4 regions of the Cupriavidus sp. GW821-FHT02F09 genome follow, and region 3 is predicted to be linked to each of the others. Evidence: predicted binding sites of a transcription regulator. Region 3 holds the regulator's gene; each other region holds the start of a gene.
What was found. Region 3 encodes FNR, which switches genes on or off when oxygen is low (the NO sensors DNR and NnrR bind a similar motif). Its sites were predicted from a motif close to TTGATNNNNATCAA; they were not measured.

Region 1 (4,683 bases), on a different contig from region 3:
GGCCAGGTACGGCATGCCCTGGAGCGCATGGAGGCCCGCATTCGCAGCGAACGGCCCGGGGCGCGCCTGGATGGCTTCACGGTGCAGCGCATGATCAGCCGGCCGGGTGCTTTCGAATTGATCCTGGGCGCTACCACCGATCCGGTGTTTGGCCCTGTGGTGCTGTTTGGACACGGGGGTACCGCCGCCGAGTGCATCGCCGACCGTGCCATCGCCCTGCCGCCGCTGAATGTCAACCTGGCAAGGGATCTTGTCGCCCGCACGCGCGTTGCGAAGCTGCTTGCAGGCTATCGGGACCAGCCGCCGATCTGCCATGACGCCCTATACCAGGTCCTGATCCGGCTGTCGCAACTGCTATGCGACCTGCCGGAAATCACCGAACTCGATATCAATCCGCTGCTGGCCGACGGCGCGGGCGTGCTGGCCCTGGACACGCGCATCGGCGTGGCGGCGGCTACGCAGCCAGGCGCCGCCCGCCTTGCCATCCGGCCCTATCCCAAGGAACTGGAGGAGACCGTGGCGTGGCACGGCGCACCGTTGCTATTGCGCCCGGTGCATCCCGAAGACGAGCCCGCCTACCAGGCCTTCTTTGCCGCCATGACCCCGGATGACATCCGCATGCGCTTCTTCTGCATGATCCGCCAGCCGCCGCACAGCCAACTCGCACGCATGACCCAGATCGATTACGCCCGTGAGATGGCATTCGTCGCCGTCGGCGCGGCAACCGGCGAGCAGCCGGCCATCCTGGGCGAAGTGCGGGCCGTAGCCGACCCCGACAACCTGCGCGCTGAGTTCGCCGTGGCGGTGCGCTCCGATTGCAAGCGCCAGGGCATCGGCAGCCTGCTGCTGGGCAAGATGGTGGCCTACTGCCGCGCACGCGGCACGCGGGAGCTGGTCGGGACCACGCTGGCAACCAACAGGGCGATGCTCAGGCTCGCCGAAAGCAGCGGTATCCACGTTCTGCGCACTGGCCAGCCTGCCAGCGACGGCGTGGAACTCCGCCTCTTGCTGACGGGGTCGAACTCAGGCAATGGGCCATGACATTGCGCTAGCCGCCCGCCTTTCCCTAACTGGCCAGGCTGCCAGAGGCTGGCAGCAGCCGGAAAAGACCAAAAGCACCGCCTCCAGAACGCCCACCCCTACTACCGTCCCGCCAAACGCCCCACCCCGTGCTGCCCCGGATCGCCCTCCAGGCAAGCCACCACTTCCTCATCCTCAACCTGCGGAAACTCCCGATAATGCTCACCGACAGCGGAAAAATTGGCCGGCGATCGCAGGCAGACCACCTCGTCCGCGTAACGCCGCACCTCGGCGAGCGAAGCCGGCGCGGCCACGGGCACAGCGCATACCAGCCGGGCAGGATTCTGCTGCCGCACGGCATGCAATGCGGCAATCATGGTGGCGCCCGTGGCAAGCCCATCGTCCACCACGATCACCGTGCGCCCGTCCAGCGCACGCGCGGCGCGCCCCGGCGTGTATTGCTTGCGGCGGCGGCGCAGCAATGCAAGCTGTTCGTTGCGCTCCTGGTTGAGATAGCTGGAGTCGGCGCCAACTCGTGCCGCGTAGGGCGTCACGTAGACCCAGCCGCTTTCATCGACCGCGCCGACCGCCATCTCGCGGTCGAATGGCGCCCCTAGCTTCCTGACCAGGACCACGTCCAGTTCGCCGCCGAGCCGGTCGGCGAGTATCTTGCCCATCGGCACGCCACCCCGTGGAATGGCCAGCACAAGGGGATGGGCGTCGCCGTACCCGGAGAGCGCTTCGGCTAGCCGCTCGGCGGCCTCGTTCCTGTCCTGGAAAGTCATGACATCACCTTTTGCCGGTGAGGGACCAGCTAGCTGGCTAGCCGGCTAGCGACTTCCATCGACGCCGTAAGGCGAGGTGTCTGTCAGACTGGACGGCCCCCAATGCGCGCCATGACGGTCCTCAAGCGCGGTGCCAATGAACATACAGGGTCTCGTCGGCGTCGGAATAGTCGATTTCCAGCTTGCCACGATACGCATGATGCACGGCAGAGCCGATATCGCGTGCCAGGTGAAAGCCCGTGGTCGTGATGGTGATGCGATCCTCCTGAGTCTGCGTCGCCATGATGCGCTCCATCGGATGACTCTCTCTCATCAGGGCTTCGCGGTGCCGCACCAGCCCGAGAATCTCATCCCGGTGCTCCCGCTGGAACGCCCCATCCAGCGTCAACTGCGCCGCGGGCACATGGTCGGCGATGCGGTGGCAGGCCGGGCACATCAGCGCCTTGGCGCCGGGCGGCACGGCCCGCCATTGCCAACGTCCTTTCAGGAGGACCGCGTGGCAAGCGGGACAGGAAGCGATGGCGGGCGCCTGCTCCGGCTGCTTGTAGGCATCGTGGATGGGATCCTGGGGAAGCCGGTCCCAACGGGCCGGCCTGACCTGGCTCGAACGCTCACGGACTTTCATGTCTGGCTCCTGAAATCGAATCGGGCAGCGCCCACGCGGCCTGCCTGCAGTATTGCGGACTCACCTGGCGAGCCCGCCCATGCTCATCGCATACCGCTCGGCGCCCCGAACATGTGCTCGTGCTTGCGCTGGCACGGGGTGCAGCGTTTGGCCGTGGGATACGCTTGCAGGCGCGGATAAGGAATGGGCTCGCCGCAGTCCACGCACACGCCGTAGCTGAGCCTGGCGATCCGCTTGCGCGCCACCGCTATGTCGGCCAGTTCCATGCGGTAGTGTTCGGCCACGGCATCGTCCATGCGCTCCTCGGTGCCATGCTCAGCGAGATCCGCGTCGTCGTTCGCTTCGCGCTCGGCGGACACAGTACGGGAAACGGCTGCGGCGTCCATCTGGCCACGGATTCTCTGCTCTCTGCTGTCCAGCAAGGCGACGAGGCTGGAGAGCTGCTCTTTCGTTAAATCGGACATCGTCGACTCCCGGGCGCGGCAAGGTGGATCCACATCCATGATGCGATGACATCGGGCAGGCCGCTTGCGCCAGATCAAGTGATGGGCCGCCGGCACGAAGTGCCTGCGGCGTGGCGCGCTGAACCCTCGTTCCGCTTCAAGCTTCAATATAGGTGGGTGGTTGCCGGTTAGCATGATCTGCGTCAATCTCACTTCCGGCCATGCGCGGAGCCGGCCGCAGCCATGGTGCGCGCGGGCGCGGATATCGCGCCCGCGCCATGCCGGCAGTTAATGTGACTAGTGTGACATCAGGACGGGCACCGTCATGGTGTCCAGCAAAGCCCTGGTGACGCCACCCAGTACCAACTCGCGCAGGCGGCCGCGCCCGTAGGCGCCCATCACCACCAGATCGGCGCCAAAATCCGCCGCGCGCGAGAGCAAGGTTTCCCCGATGGCGATGTCCGATCCTTCCTGGCAGTGTTCAAACTCTGCCTGGACGCCATGGCTTGCCAGCGCGGCCATGGCATGGCCCGGCAGGCTCGCATCGGGCCGCGCGCCGGTACCTTGCGCGCAAAGCACCTTGGCCTGCCCGCCGCAGATCAAGGGCATGGCGTCGTGCAAGGCGCGCGTGGCCTCGCGTCCGCCGTTCCAAGCCACCATGACACGTGCGCCGGGGACAGCGAACTGGCCTGCGAATGGAATGACAAGAACCGGCCTGCCACCGTCGAGGATGAGGGTTTCCAGGAACTGGGTCGCGACAAAGCTGTCTGGGTCGGCCGGATCGTATTGCCCGACAACCACAAGGTCGGCCTCGCGCACTTCGCGCAGCGCCATCATCAACGGATCGCCATCCACTGCCCGCCACTCGGTTTCGATCCCCAGGTCCTGCGTTGCCGCCAGGAAGCGCCGGTGCACCGCCTCGCGCGCCTCACTGCGCCGCTGGCGGTCCTCGTTGATATAGGTCGCGGCACCCTCCATCAGGTAAAACCAGGCGACATCCGGCATAAAGCCGGCAAACAGCCCGATCAGCCGGGCATGGCGTGCCACGGCGAGCCGGGCAGCGATTTCAAGCCGGTCCAGCGCGCGTGGGCTGGTGTCCAGGTGGACCATGATGCTGGCGTATTCCATAACATTCCTGTGCGGTTTAGGTTTGGGTTTGGGAGCCTGAATCCAGTCTAGGCAGCGTTTGGACGTGGCTATTGACTCAGGTCAAGCCGATACCTTCTGCACAGGGGCTGGCGCCTCGCGTACGCCATGGATACGGATCAAGCGGCAACCGTCAGCGTGACCTAGGCTAAATGCTGGGCACCGCCGAGGACGTCACCATGCACGAGACGATGCGCGCCATGATTTTCGACGGCACCGGGCCGGCCTTGCGCCTGGCGCGCGTCCCCGTGCCAGACCCCGGCCCAGGCGAAGTGCGTATCGCGGTGAGCACCTGCGGCGTCTGCCGCACCGACCTGCACATTGTCGACGGCGAACTCGCGCACCCGAAAGCCGCCCTCATTCCCGGACACGAAATCGTTGGCAGGGTCGAGTCCTGTGGCGCAGGCGTGACGGGCCTTGCCCCGGGCGACCGGGTCGGCGTGCCGTGGCTCGGGCAGACCTGCGGGCACTGCGGCTATTGCGCGGCGCGTCGCGAAAACCTGTGCGATACGCCGCAGTTCACCGGCTATACGCGCGACGGCGGCTACGCCGAGTACGTAGTGGCCGACAGCCGCTTTTGCTTCCCCATCCCGGAGCACTACGACGACGAGCATGCGGCGCCCTTGCTGTGTGCGGGCCTGATTGGCTACCGCACGCTGCGCAT
Region 2 (4,683 bases), on a different contig from region 3:
CGCTTGGAGTCAGCCGCGGCCTTCTTGTGTTTGATATTGGCCCATTTTGAGTGACCGGCCATGATTCTCTCCGAAGCGGAAAATGTTTGACGCGCGCGCCTTGGCTTTGCGCGCCGGCTGTGCCGGGCGGGCAACGGGTGCTCGCTGGCGGCGCGCCGGGTGGTTTATGTGTCTGTGAGCCGGCCTTGGGGGCTGGCATAATCAGCCCAGCATTTTATCACGCGGCCCCGCCGCCGCTGGCCTCCCGATCACGGGAGCCGCCGGGAAGGGCGGGGACGGTCGCGGCGAAAGCGCCGCGCGGCTTGCCAACCAGAGAGACCATGGCCGAACCCATCATCATCGCCAAGAACGCCGAGCTGGAACTTGCCCTGCTGCCCGAGATGGGCAACCGGCACGGCCTGATCACCGGCGCCACCGGCACCGGCAAGACCGTGACCCTGCAAAGCCTGGCCCAGGGTTTCTCCCGGCTGGGCGTGCCGGTCTTCATGGCCGACGTCAAAGGTGATCTGACCGGCATTTCCCAGCCGGGCAAGCTCTCCGACAAGCTCAAGGCCCGGCTGGCCGAGCTCGGCCTGCCCGAGCCGGTGTGGGGCGCCTGCCCCACCACCCTGTGGGATGTGTTCGGGCAAAAGGGCCATCCCGTGCGCGCCACGGTCTCCCATATGGGGCCGCTGCTGCTGTCGCGCATGCTGGAACTCAACGACACCCAGCAGGGCGTGCTCAACCTGGTTTTCCGCATCGCCGACGCCAACGGGCTGCTGCTGCTCGACGCCAAGGACCTGCGCGCCATGCTGCAGTACGTGGGCGACAACGCGGGGCAGTTCACCACCGAATACGGCAATATCTCCGCGGCCTCGATCGGGGCCATCCAGCGCGGGCTGATGGCGCTGGAGTCACAAGGCGCAGACGTGTTCTTCGGCGAACCCATGCTCAACCTGGACGACTTCATCCAGACCGAGAACGGGCAGGGCGTGGTGAATATCCTGGCCGCCGACAAGCTGCTGAATTCGCCCAAGCTCTACGCCACTTTCCTGCTTTGGCTGTTGTCGGAGCTGTTCGAGAAACTGCCCGAGGCGGGCGATCTTGACAAGCCCAAGCTGGTGTTCTTTTTCGACGAGGCGCACCTGCTGTTCAACGACGCGCCCAAGGCCCTGCTCGACAAGATCGAGCAGGTGGTGCGGCTGATCCGCTCCAAGGGCGTTGGCGTGTATTTCGTTACGCAGAATCCTGTCGACATCCCCGATACCGTGCTGGGCCAGCTCGGCAACCGCGTGCAGCACGCGCTGCGCGCCTTCACGCCGCGTGACCAGAAGGCCGTCAAGGTGGCGGCCACCACCATGCGGGCCAAGCCGGGGCTGGACCTGGAAAAGGCCATCGGGGAGCTCGGTGTGGGCGAAGCGCTGGTGTCGTTGTTGGACGCCAAGGGCATCCCCGGCATCACGGAACGCGCCTGGGTGCTGGCGCCCGGCAGCCGGATCGGCCCGATCACCGACGACGAGCGCAAGCAATTGCTGGCGAACTCGCTGGTGGCCGGCACCTATGAGCAGACCATCGATCGCGAGTCGGCCTACGAGAAGCTCAAGGGCCGCGCCGCCGCGCCTGGGTCTGCCCCCGCCGCTGGCGGCGGCGCACCCGCGCCCGCGCCTACGGCTGGCCAGCCCGAAGCGCCGCCCGCGCAGGGCGGCGGCTGGCTGGACCAGGCGGGCGAGATCTTCGGCGGGCTGACCAAGGGCACGGGCAAGACCGGGCGCGGCGATTCCATCCTGGAGTCGATGGCCAAGTCGGCCGCGCGCACGGTGGGCTCGCAGGTCGGGCGCGAGCTGATTCGCGGCGTGCTGGGCAGCTTGCTGGGCTCGGGCAAGAAGAAGTAGGAGGCGCCGGCCGTCGGCCGCTCCGGTGTGCCACGCCCGGCGAGATCGGCGGGCGCGGCGCATAGCCATGGCGTGGTATCGGCCAGCCGGTCCGTCGGCGATAACGCCAGCGGGCGGGACTTGCGTCTTAGCGGCGTTGCGCCGCTGCCTCGTCTTCCCGCATCTTGCGCAGGAACAGCCGGGTGAAGAACCAGCCCATGCCGATGATGAAGGCGATGACGGCCAGGCTCATCAGCCCGGTGGGGGTCGAAAACAGGATCTTCAAGGCTGCCATGTGGGTCTCCCAGGTCAGGCGAGGCACACCGGACGGTGTGCCGCTGCCGATAGTCTAGGGAGCGCCGCGGCCGGCGGGATTGAGGCCGGTCAAGCCGGGCGCAGACAGTGCCCGGCTTGCCAGGAAAACTCAGTTCTTGGTGCCGAACAGCCGGTCGCCCGCGTCGCCGAGGCCGGGGATGATGTACGCGTGCTCGTCCAGGTGGCTGTCCAGGGAGGCGACGAACAGTTTCACGCCGGGATGTGCCTTCTGGAATACTTCGACGCCTTCCGGCGCCGCCACCAGCGCCACGAACGTAATCGCATCATCCTTGACGCCGCGGCGCTTGAGCACATCCACCGCATGCGCGGCGGAGTAGCCGGTGGCGACCATCGGGTCGCACAGGATAAAGCTGCGGTCTTCCACGTCGGGCAGGCGCACCAGGTATTCCACCGGGCGGTGCTGGTCGTCGCGGTAGACGCCGATATGGCCGATGCGGGCCGAGGGAATCAGCTCGACCAGGCCGTCGCTCATGCCCACGCCGGCGCGCAGCACCGGCACGATGGTGAGTTTCTTGCCGGCGATCACCGGCGCGTCCAGCTCCACCAAGGGCGTCTCGATGCGGCGCGTGGTCAGCGGCAGGTCGCGCGTGATTTCATAGCCCATCAGCAGCGTGATTTCCCGCAGCAGCTCGCGGAACGTGCGCGTGGAGGTGTCCTTGTCGCGCATATGGGAGAGCTTGTGCTGGATCAGCGGGTGATCGAGGATGTACAGCTTGGGGAAACGCGGATCTTGCTTCATGGCGGGTAGTCGGCAGGAGTGGGCGCGAGGGCCCGTTGCAGCCGGATTGTAATGGATGCGGAGCCGCGCGCCCCCGGCGATCCTCCCGCCGCAAGCGCGCAGCCCCGCCTGCGCTCAATCCACCGAGATGCTGGCGCTCTTGGCGACCTTGCCGAATTTCTCGTACTCGGACAGCGTCAGCGACTGCAGGTCCGCCGCGCTCGAGCCCTTGGGGTTGAAGCCTGCCTGCCCGAGTTTGTCCTTCACGTCCGCATTGCCCAGCGCCGCGATGAAGGCGGCATTGAGTGCCTGCACCACCGGCGCGGGTAGCCCGGCCGGGCCGTACACGCCGAACCACGGCTCGACGGCGTAGCCCGCCAGGCCGGCCTCGGCCAGCGTCGGCACGTTCGGCAGCGCTGGCGAGCGGCTCTTGCCGGCCACCGCCAGCGCGCGCAGCTTGCCGCCCTGGATGTGCGGCAGCGAGGCGGGCAGGTTGTCGAACATCACCTGCACGTGGCCGCCCAGCATGTCGTTGATGGCCGGGCTGCTGCCCTTGTATGGCACATGGGTCAGGCCCGTTTGCGTCATCTGCGCGAACATCGCGCCCGCCAGGTGCATGGACGTGCCGGTGCCCGCGGTGGCGTAGGTCAGGCCGGGATGGGCCTTGGCGTAGCTGACCAGCTCGGCCACATTCTTTACCGGCAGGCTGTTGCTGACTTCCAGCACAATGGTGGAGGTGCCAAGCAGGCTGACCGCGGTGAAATCCTTGCGCGGGTCGAACGGCACGTGCTTGTAGATATGCGGGTTCAACGCATTGGTCGAGATGGCGCCGAAGCCGATGGTGTAGCCGTCAGGCGCGGCCTTGGCGACCGCCTCCATGCCGATATTGCCGCCAGCGCCGGGGCGGTTCTCCACGACCACGGGCTGGCCGAGTTTCTCCGCCACCTTCTGGCCGACCGTGCGCGCCACGAGGTCAGTGGTGCCGCCAGCAGCGTAAGGCACGATGAAGCGGATTGGCTTGACGGGGTAATCGGCTGCGCTGGCGGCCGAGGGCAGCCAGCCGCTTGCGAGCATGGCAACCGCGGCGGCGATCAGCAGCGGGCGGGCGGCGGTCTGCTTTTTGACTGGAACGGGAATGCGCGAGGAAAGAATAGCGAGGGGTGCTGCCGTCATGAATGCTCCTGGTTTTTCTTATGCGGCGCGCGTTTGACGCGCCGACCGGCGAGCTTACGGCAGTTTCAGGCTGGCTGCCAGGGTTGCCAGCCAGGCAACGGCATGGCGGCTAGATATTCTGCCCGCGCTGCGCCGCTGGCAGCGCCGGGTGCCCGAGCAGGCCGCGCACCCGCTGGGTATTGCGTTCGAACACCCAGTAGACGGCAAAGGCGTAGGCATAGCAGCCCAGCAGGATCAGCGCGGCCAGGCCCAGGCTGCCGGCGCTGACAGGCAGGCGGACCTTGACCAGGGTCGCGGCGATGAACAGGGTCAGCGGGAAATGCGTCAGGTAGAGCGAGTACGAAAACCCGGACGCCAACGTAGCCAGGCGCGACAAGCCGGCGTGGCCGATGCGGATGCGGGTCGACAGCACGGCCAGCAACAGCACGAAGAAGCCCAGCGCGACAGCGGCATCGGCGTACGGCTTGTGCTTGGTCAGTGCAATGGCGGCCAGGAACACCAGCAGCGCCGGCAGCACCAGCCACTTGCGCCGCGCGATCGCTGCGATCTGCGCCAGCCGCGCTTCCAGGGCTTGCGCCAGCACGCCCAGCAGCCAGAAGAGGAAGC
Region 3 (4,683 bases):
GCGGACGCGGAAACGTCGGACGAGACCCTGTACGAAGTCCGCCGCAAGATCTATCCGCGCTCGGTGTCGGGTGCGTTCTCGAGCTGGCGGGTCTGGATGGTGGTCCTGACCCAGCTGTTCTTCTATGGCATGCCCTGGCTGCAGTGGAATGGCCGCCAGGCCATGTTGTTCGATCTCGGCGCGCGCAAGTTCTATATCTTCGGCCTGGTGCTGTGGCCGCAGGACGTGATCTACCTTGCCGTGCTGCTGGTGATCTCCGCGGTGTCGCTGTTTCTCTTCACGGCGATCGCGGGGCGTCTATTCTGCGGCTACGCCTGTCCGCAGACGGTGTACACCGAGATCTTCATGTGGATCGAGCGGCATGTGGAAGGCGACCGCTTTGCCCGCATCCGCCTGGACGGCGATCCATGGAGCGTGCGCAAGCTGCGCCTGAAGGCCACCAAGCACACGCTCTGGATCGTGATCGCGCTATGGACGGGCTTTACCTTCGTCGGCTATTTCTCGCCCATTCGCACGCTCGGCGCGCAGGTGCTGAGCCTCTCGCTGGGTCCGTGGCAGACGTTCTGGATGCTGTTTTACTCGTTTGCCACCTGGGGCAACGCCGGCTTCATGCGCGAGCAGGTCTGCAAGTACATGTGCCCGTATGCGCGCTTCCAGAGCGTGATGGTGGATCGCGACACCTATGTGGTCACCTATGACGTGGGCCGCGGCGAGCCGCGCGGCAGCCGCTCGCGCAAGGCGGACCACAAGGCCGCCGGGCTGGGCTCGTGCGTGAATTGCAGCATCTGCGTGCAGGTCTGTCCTACTGGCATCGATATCCGCGATGGCCTGCAATACGACTGCATTGGCTGCGGCGCCTGTATCGACGCCTGCAACCAGGTCATGGACAAGATGGCTTACCCGCGCGGGCTGATCCGCTATACGTCCGAGAACGCCATGCGCAGCGCGCTCTCCGAGACCGTGGCGCGCAAGCGCCTGGTGCGGCCGCGCACGGTGATCTACTCGGTGATCTGGCTGGCGCTGGTCGCCGGCTTCATGGCCTCGCTGGCCATGCGCACGCCGCTCAAGGTCGATATCATCCGCGACCGCGGCGCGCTGGGGCGGGAAGTGGAAGGGCGCTGGATCGAGAACGTGTACCGGCTGCAGCTGATCAACACGACCGAGGCGCCAATGCGCGTCGCCGTCAGCGCGGGCAGCGATGAGCTCAAGGGCCTGGCTGTGGAATATGATCACGCTGCCGGCAACCTGGAGCCCACGTCCAATCGCCTGATTCCCATCCGGGTGCGCGTGCCGATCGAGTCCGCGGCGCAGGGCACGCACAAGATCGAGGTCACAGTGACCGCGGTGCCCGACGAGGGCGCGGGGAGCCATGGCGCGGAGATTCGACAGAGCACCAGCTTTATCGTGCCGCGCAATCTATGAGGCGGCAGGGACGCTGGTTGCACCAATCCGTACGCAACATACGCGATCTAGATCTAGAGGAGGCCAGATGACGCAGCAAAGTAATCCCTGGTGGAAGGAGCCATGGCCGTGGCTGCTGATGAGTGGGCCGTTCGTGGCCATGGTGGCCTGCGGGGTCACGATCTGGCTGGCCATGACCCATCCGGATCCGCCCATTGAGGAAGGGGTGGCGCGCCACGGCCTGGTGGTTGAGAAGGCGGGCAGCGCGGCACGCCAGGCAGCGCCGGTCGCGGCGCAAGCGAGGTGATCATGAGGCTACGCTGGCTGATGTGGGTGCTGTGGCCCGCTTTCCTGGTCGCCGGGCTGACGACCGCGCTGGTATTCTCCATGGTCGATCCCGGCGACCTGCGCTTCTTCGGCCAGCCGGTCGAGGCATCGCGGGAGGCGGTCTACACCGTGGGTTTCCTGATCGCGTGGGTGCTGTGCGCGCTGTCGAGCGGCTTGACGCTGTACACCATGCCCACGCGGCTGGCGGACACGGACGAGCTGGAGTGATTGCGATGCGCGCCTTGCCGGTTCAGGCCAGCAGGCGCGGCATCGCGGCGAGCCGCCGCAGGCGAGGGCGGCGCGCGACGTGCAGGTCAGCAGGACTTGTTGACGATCTGCTTGATCCCCACCATGTCGACCAGCTTGACGTGGCGCTGGCGGATCTGGATCAGGCCGGCTTCCGCAAAGCGCGAGAACAGGCGGCTGACGGTTTCGAGCTTGAGCCCCAGGTAGCTGCCGATTTCCTCGCGGCTCATGCGCAGCACGAACTCGGAGGCCGAATAGCCGCGCGCGGACAAGCGCTCGGACAGGTTGATCAGGAAAGCGGCAAGCCGCTCCTCGGCGCGCATCGATCCGAGCGTGATCAACATGACCTGGTCCTGCGAGATCTCCTTGCTCATCAGGCGCATGAACTGATGCTGCAGCGACGGCAGGACGTTGGACAGCGTCTGGAGATCGCCAAAGCGCACCACGCAGACTTCGGTATCTTCCAGCGCGGTGGCGTCCGACGCATGCTGCATCTCGCCAAGGCCGTCGAGGCCGACGACTTCGCCGGGAAGGTGGAAGCCCGTGATCTGCGAGCGGCCGTCTTCCATTGTCAGGTGGGTCTTGAGCGTGCCGAAGCGGATCGCGTAGACGGCGGTGAGAGGATCGCCGAGGCGGTACAGGGTTTCGCCCTTGCGTACGCGCACCCGGTCCTGGACCAGCGTATCCATCTTTTCGAGGTCCTGCTGCGACATGCCGACGGGCAGGCAGAGCTGGCCGAGCGAGCAAGTGGAGCAGCGGGGCGACATCTCGGTAATGGGAATGGTGGTGAGCAATTGGGGCCTGTCGGTTTAGCGCAGTCAGTCAAGCGCGATGTGGCGGGCGCATTGAGTTGAGAGCTTGACGTTGAGAGTCGTCGGTTGGAAGCGCTATCCACATCGGCCTGGCGCGCGGGTCTTGCGGCAGTGCGCTATCTGTGCAGCGCGGCTTGCCGTGCCCGTCGTCATGTTGTGCGAGCGCGCTGGTGTGCGCGGGCGCAAGGCCTCATGTTGATAGCGCCTCTTGGAGCTGCGGGGGCGCGTTCGCCGCATTTTACCGCGCCAGACGTTGCGATTGTGTGATTGGGAGGAGAAGTTGACCATAGGCGTGCTTATCAGCGTATTTACCTTGGCTTTGCTGGGCGGCGTGCACTGCGCCGCCATGTGCGGCGGGATCGCGCTGGCGGCGGAGCAGGGCGGCGTTGCGCGCGTGCCTGCCACGGTGCTCCGGCGTCCCGGCCATTGGTTGCTGGAACTGCTTGTCATGCATGCCGGGCGGCTGAGCATGTATGCGGTGCTGGGAGGCTTGCTGGGCGCCCTTGGCGCCGGCGTCTGGAAGACGCAGTACCTGCCGCTGCAGCGCTGGCTGTTCGGGGTCGGCAGTGTAATGCTGGTGCTGTCGGGCTTGTGGATGTTGCGCGGGCGCACCATGGGTACGGGTTGGCTGGAGCGGCTCGCCGCCCGGGGCGCGGGTGGCTTGCTGCGCGGCCTTGGTGCCGTCGGGGCGCGCTTGCCGGCTGTGGCCCGGGCGCATGGGCAGGGCCGGTTGCTGCGCCGCTACGGCATGGGGCTAGCCTGGGGGCTGGTCCCGTGCGGCATGGTGTACGGTGCTCTTGCCATGGCGTTGCTGGCCGGCAATGCCCCGTCGGGCGCGCTGGTGATGGCCGTGTTTGGCTTGGGCACCCTGCCGAACCTGCTGGTGATCTCGGGCCTGTCCGGCTATCTCAGGCAGCTTTCGCGGCGCCCGGCGTTGCGGGCTGGCGCTGGGCTTGCGGTGGTGGCCTTTGGCTTGGCCGGGGTGGCGCGCGCGCTGCTTTTGCCTGAGACGCTTGCCGCGCATGGATTCTGCCTGGTCTTCTGAAGCGCTGCTTCGTGGTGTATCTGTCACTTCTTCGCTGAGGTAGCTGTGCGAATCGGTTGCAGGTTTGCCAGGGAATGCCATACAATCGCAAGAACAGCGATATCGCGCACGTATTTCATCGTGGCATCGTCAGGTAGCATCCGCTGCTCAGGGATGCATGCCAGGAACACCCAGGCAGGCATCAGCGCCAGGGACCGTTCCCCATCCGCCGTCCGGTTCAAAAGATTCGGTTCAAAAGACCAGCTACGGCAGGGCGGGGTGAAATAGGCCAGCAGGCCCGATATCCGTATTTTCTTGCACCCGGCGCGTTCGATGATAAACGCCGCGCCGGACAGGTCCGCCACATCAGGGGGAAGGCGCGACGCAAGGGCTCCGTCGACTGGCAGATAATGCCGGTGGCCGGGCGATCTCCTGCCGGTCAGGTCCGGCACCCGATGCAATAAAAGAAGGCGCACGGCTGGCATGCATCAAGCATGCGGTTGGCTGCGCGGCCAGATGGCGGTGGCAATCCCTACCGCTGAACCCGCAATCTCCAGTGCGCCCGGGATCAACCGGGGCGCAGGTGCAAAGACAGGCTGCACGCAATCAACATGAATACCCAAGAGGCGAAGATCGTCCTCGAGACCGCGCTGATCTGCGCGCAGGAACCCTTGCGCGTCAATGACTTGCGCCGGCTGTTTGCCGACGACGTCGGTGCCGACACCATTCGTGTGCTGCTCGAAGAGCTGCGCCGCGACTGGGAGCAACGCGGCGTGGAACTCGTGGCACTGGCCAGTGGCTGGCGTTTCCAGAGCCGCCCTGTCATGCGTGAATACCTGGATCGGCTGAATCCTGAAAAGCCGCCCAAGTACT
Region 4 (4,683 bases), on a different contig from region 3:
CTTCCATCAGCAGCCCTTCGGTCATCTCCAGCACCAGCGCCTGGGCGGGCAGCCCATGGCGGGCCAGGGTCTCGGCCACTTGCGCAGGCAGCCCCGGGTCGCGGAAGCTGGCGGGCGAGATATTGACGGAGATCGTGGGTACGGAAAGCCCTTCCCGGCGCCAGGCAGCTAGCTGCGCGCACGATTGCTCCAGCACCCAGCGGTCCAGCGTGCCAATCAGGCCGCTGTCTTCGGCCAGTGGCACGAAGCGGTCCGGCGACACCATCCCAAAGTGCGGGTGGTGCCAGCGCACCAGCACCTCCAAGCCATAGAGGCGCCCATCACGCAGGAACACCTGGGGCTGGAAGTTGAGATGAAGCTCCTCGGCCAGCAGGGCGTCGCGCAGCGCGGACTCCAGCGCCAGGCGCTCCTGGGCGGCCCAGTTCATCTCGATGCTGAAGAAGCGGAACAAGTTGCGCCCCGCGGCCTTGGCGTCGTACATGGCCATCTCGGCGCAGTGCAGCAGGTAGTCCAGCGCATCGCCGTCGGCCGGGAACATGCTGATGCCGATGCTGGCCGAGGGCGCAATGCTGGCGTGGTCGATGCGCAGCGGCTGGCGCAGCGCGGCCAGGATGCGCTTGCCCGCAGCAATGGTCTGGGTGCGGTCGCAGTCGGGGAGCACCAGCGCGAATTCGTCGCCCGACAGCCGCGCCACCAGCGCGGTATCCCCGGCGTGCGCGCTAAGGCGTTGCGCAACCTCGCGCAGCAGCTTGTCGCCGCCGACGTGGCCGAGCGAGTCGTTGATATGCTTGAAGCGGTCCAGGTCGACGAACAGCACGCTGAGCGTGGTGCCGGCCGAGCGCGCCGCGAGCAGCAGGGTGCCGGCCTGCATCTGCAGCAGGCTGCGGTTGGGCAAGCCGGTCAGTGAATCGTAGTGGTCGAGCTGCAGGATCCGCTCGGCGGCTTCCTCGCGCTCGAACGCGAGCTTGCACAGCGAGGCGCATACCTCGGCCAGCTGCTGGTGGAAGGCGTCGGGCTGGCGGACGGTGCGGCAGTAGAAGGCCAGCGTGGCAAGCACGCGGCCATCGCTTGCCTTGATCGGATAGGACCAGCATGCCGCCAGGCCGAGGGGTAGGGCAAGATCACGAAAATCCGCCCATAGCGGATCGTTGGCAATATCGCTGACCATCACCGGCTCGCCCAGCCAGGCGGCCGTGCCGCAGGAGCCCACGGATGGCCCGATGGTCAGGCCGTCCAGCGCGGCCGAATACTCGGGCGGCAGGCCAGGCGCGGCCAGCGGGTGCAGGCGCCCATCGGCGGCCACCCGCAGCACGGACGCGATCACGGCGGGTGCCACGCGTTGTACTTCTTCGCAGATCAATTCCATCACGGCGGGCAGCGGCTGCTCCATCACCATGGCTTGCAGTACCTTTCGCTGCAGCATCTCGTAGGTCCGCTGCTGGGTGATGTCGGAGAGGATGACGATGGCGTGATGCCGGTCGCCGGTCGCGCTGACCAGATGGCGCACGGTGGCGCTGACCCAGAGTGCGCTGCCGTCGCGCGCATACACCAGAGCCTCGTGGCGCTCGCCGCCCGGGGATGAGCGCTGGGCATGCAAGCGTTGCATCACGCCGGGATCGGTGAACTCGCCGGCCAGTATCTCGCGCGGGGTCTTACCCCTCAGCTCGCAGGGCTTGTAGCCCAGCATGCGCGTGAGCCCGGCGTTGCCGTACACGATGTGCCAGTCGGCATCGACCACCAGCACGGCACTGTCGATCTCGTCGGCAATGACGGATAGCAACGGGTGATGGTCGCGGCTGGCATCCGGGTGGTTGGCCACCTTTACCAGCAGCGTGCGCAGTGTCACGTCGCCCAGGCGGGTGCTGGATTCCGCGACATGGCCAAAGCGAAGTTCGCCATCCGGCCTCAGTATCCGGACGGCGGGCAAGGGCTGGGCGCGCTGCGCGTCGGCATCCGGCAGTTTTTGCACGAGCGCCTCCACGTTCATGCCGAAGACTTGCGTACGGGATGCGCCATAGAGTGCCTCCGCAGCAGCGTTCAGGAAGATCACCTTGTTGTCCGTGTTCAGGATGAAGACGGCATCGGTGGCTTGCTCGAGCGAATTGCGGAACAACTGATGGGGGTCGGCTATGCTGAGCGCTTTGTCTCTATCTGGCATGAGTGAGGTAAACGTCGCTAACGACCGAGGGTGCCTGCCTTGCCCGGTGGGGGCTCGCGGGACATTGACTCGGCTCTGAAGCAGCTATCGGCATCCAGTGCCGGATCCTGAAGTACTTTTTTTTGCGCCAGGCGTTCCTCGGCGCAGGCCTCGCGCTCCGATGGCTTGGCATAATTGCGCCCTGTCTTGACGGGGCGATGCGCGCGCCGTCCCCTTTTGCATCGATCGAACCGGGATTCTTCATGATCATCTGCGCCGGCGTTGGCCCCGGGCACCTCGACTTCCTGACCCACGGCGTGGCGGAACTGGTCCGTGGCGCCGACATCGTGGCCGGCTTCGACACGGTCATCGACGTCATCCGCCCGCTGGTGCCGCCGGCGGCCCAGGTGGTCACCATGGGATACCAGGACCAGGTGGAGCGGCTTGCCTGGGTTGCCGCCGAGCACCATGGCGGCCGGCGCTGCGTGGTGCTGTTCATGGGCGACATGCACTTCAGCGGTTTCCAGTACCTGGAGCGGGTCGAGCGGGCATGCGGCCATCCGGTGGATACCGTGCCCGGCATCTCTTCGGCCCAGGTGCTGGCTGCGCGCGGCAAGGTTTGCTTCGACGAGACCACCTTCCTGACCTTTCACCGGCGCGGAGACCTGGAGCCGTTCAAGCGCCATCTGGTGCACGTGCTGGCGGACCAGCGCAACGCCATCGTGATTCCGCGCCCATGGGATTTCATGCCCAGCGATATCGCCGCCTGGCTGGTGGCGCAGGGCGTGCCGCCCGAGCATCCGGTCGAGGTCTGGGAGAACCTGACGCTGGCCGATGCGGACTGGCGTGGCACGCTGGCCAGTTGCACGCTGGCGTTCACCGATATGAGCATCATGCTGATCCGTGCGCTGGCGCCAATGGCCAGCCAGATCGAGCTGGCGCCGCTTGCGTAGTCCCGCGCGCCGGCCGCGCGGGGCAGGCTTTCGGCATTGATCTGCCGCAATTCGCCCGCATTGCCCGCTTGCGCTGCCCCGCGCACGGAGTAGAGTCCATTTTCGGATAGTCGGAAAAACGTCTGCAACCGTGTGCAGGGGTCTCCGGATCGGAGGAAAACATCATGGATTTCAAGACCGTGCTGGTCGAACTCGGCGCCGACCCCGGCTGTGCGGATCGCGTCAACCTGGCTGCGGAACTGGCGCAGCGCTCGGCCGGCCATGTGATCGGGGTGACGGCCACCGGCATGCGGCTGGAGCCGTTCCGGGGCGCGGGCGACGAGGCGGGATACTACGCGGAACTGGCCCGGCGCCAGTTGCTGGCGCAGGGCGCCGAAGCCAGCGCCGCATTTCATCGGGCCATGAGCGAAGCGGCGCCCGGCGTGGGCTTCACCCACCGGGTCATCGAGGACGACGTGGGCTGGGCGCTGGTCCAGCAGGGGCGGGTGGCGGACGTGGTCGTCCTGGCCCGCTTGCCCGGGCCGGAATCCATTCCCGTGCTGGTGGCACAGACCCCGGAATATGTGTTGCTCAACACCGGCCGCCCGGTGCTGCTGGTGCCGCCGGGCGTGCGGCATCTACCCTGCGAACATGTCGCCATCGCATGGGATGGTGGGCGGGAAGCCGCCCGGGCCGTGGCCGATGCGATGCCTCTGCTGCGCCTGGCCAAGCGTGTCACCGTGGTGTCGGCGTCCAGCGCGCATGACGGCTCGGCGACCCACGGCATGCCCGATGTGCCCGGTGCGCACGCCGGCCTGCGAGATCACCTGGCGCGCCAGGGCATCACCAGCGTCATGCACGCCGTGCAAGGCAGCCATAGGATTGGCCAACTACTGCTGGAGGCGGTGCGGCACTTGCAGGCCGACCTGCTGGTGGCGGGTGGCTATGGGCACGCCCGGCTGCGCGAGCTGGTCACTGGCGGCACCACCCGCACCCTGATGCGCCACGCCGACATACCGGTGTTGATGTCGCATTGAAGGTCGGTCTCGACTGGCATCAATATACATTTTAATATAATATTAAACCGTATATTGATTAGCAGGCCGGGGTCTCGCCCGGCCTTTGCCGAACCCATGCAAGCGGCTTCTCCCTCCCTGAGCCTGGACACGATGCGCGCCGCCGCGGGCGACGCCACCGCCATGTTGCGCGCCCTCGCCAATGAAGACAGGCTGCTGCTGCTTTGCCAGCTTAGCCAGGGCGAGATGTCGGTGGGCGAGCTCGAAGCGCTGCTTGGCATCCATCAACCCACCTTGTCGCAACAGCTTGGTGTGCTGCGCGCGGAAGGGCTGGTCAACACGCGGCGCGACGGCAAGCGGATTTTTTACGCGGTTGCCGATGCGCGGGCGCTGGCCGTGCTCGAAACGCTTTACGCCCTGTATTGCCCCACTGAATGAAGGAGCCACTGGCCATGATCATCGACTGGACACACTTCACGCCCTGGTCCGCGCTGGGCGGGGGCCTGCTGATTGGACTGGCCGCCGCCGCGCTCGTGCTGTTCAACGGGCGCATCGCGGGCATCAGCGGCATCGTTGGTGGCTTGCTGCGGCCAACGCG

Region 1: AC07XB_RS02515 (TraR/DksA family transcriptional regulator) is a predicted target of FNR. The motif match lies at 3,067-3,080, and genes of this name have one in related genera.
Region 2: AC07XB_RS28580 (DUF3149 domain-containing protein) is a predicted target of FNR. The motif match lies at 2,225-2,238, and genes of this name have one in related genera.
Region 4: AC07XB_RS04735 (universal stress protein) is a predicted target of FNR. The motif match lies at 3,127-3,140, and genes of this name have one in related genera.

Annotation. Positions count from the first base shown of each region.
Region 1 is NZ_JBWKVH010000001.1:506,390-511,072, reverse strand. It holds gene AC07XB_RS02530 (bifunctional acetate--CoA ligase family protein/GNAT family N-acetyltransferase) at 1-1,041, shown strand, start outside; gene AC07XB_RS02525 (phosphoribosyltransferase) at 1,143-1,805, opposite strand; gene AC07XB_RS02520 (BCAM0308 family protein) at 1,927-2,430, opposite strand; gene AC07XB_RS02515 (TraR/DksA family transcriptional regulator) at 2,514-2,894, opposite strand; gene AC07XB_RS02510 (universal stress protein) at 3,171-4,001, opposite strand; gene AC07XB_RS02505 (zinc-dependent alcohol dehydrogenase family protein) at 4,199-4,683, shown strand, end outside.
Region 2 is NZ_JBWKVH010000034.1:46,366-51,048, reverse strand. It holds gene AC07XB_RS28590 (YebC/PmpR family DNA-binding transcriptional regulator) at 1-62, opposite strand, end outside; gene AC07XB_RS28585 (helicase HerA-like C-terminal domain-containing protein) at 321-1,871, shown strand; gene AC07XB_RS28580 (DUF3149 domain-containing protein) at 1,999-2,145, opposite strand; gene upp (uracil phosphoribosyltransferase) at 2,275-2,925, opposite strand; gene AC07XB_RS28570 (Bug family tripartite tricarboxylate transporter substrate binding protein) at 3,040-3,978, opposite strand; gene AC07XB_RS28565 (acyltransferase family protein) at 4,187-4,683, opposite strand, start outside.
Region 3 is NZ_JBWKVH010000007.1:22,429-27,111, reverse strand. It holds gene ccoG (cytochrome c oxidase accessory protein CcoG) at 1-1,422, shown strand, start outside; gene AC07XB_RS10460 (membrane protein) at 1,490-1,708, shown strand; gene AC07XB_RS10455 (hypothetical protein) at 1,711-1,956, shown strand; gene fnr (fumarate/nitrate reduction transcriptional regulator Fnr) at 2,043-2,768, opposite strand; gene AC07XB_RS10445 (sulfite exporter TauE/SafE family protein) at 3,067-3,831, shown strand; gene AC07XB_RS10440 (hypothetical protein) at 3,855-4,295, opposite strand; gene scpB (SMC-Scp complex subunit ScpB) at 4,422-4,683, shown strand, end outside.
Region 4 is NZ_JBWKVH010000003.1:44,973-49,655, forward strand. It holds gene AC07XB_RS04725 (sensor domain-containing protein) at 1-2,158, opposite strand, end outside; gene AC07XB_RS04730 (cobalt-precorrin-7 (C(5))-methyltransferase) at 2,401-3,090, shown strand; gene AC07XB_RS04735 (universal stress protein) at 3,255-4,106, shown strand; gene AC07XB_RS04740 (metalloregulator ArsR/SmtB family transcription factor) at 4,203-4,523, shown strand; gene AC07XB_RS04745 (YeeE/YedE family protein) at 4,538-4,683, shown strand, end outside.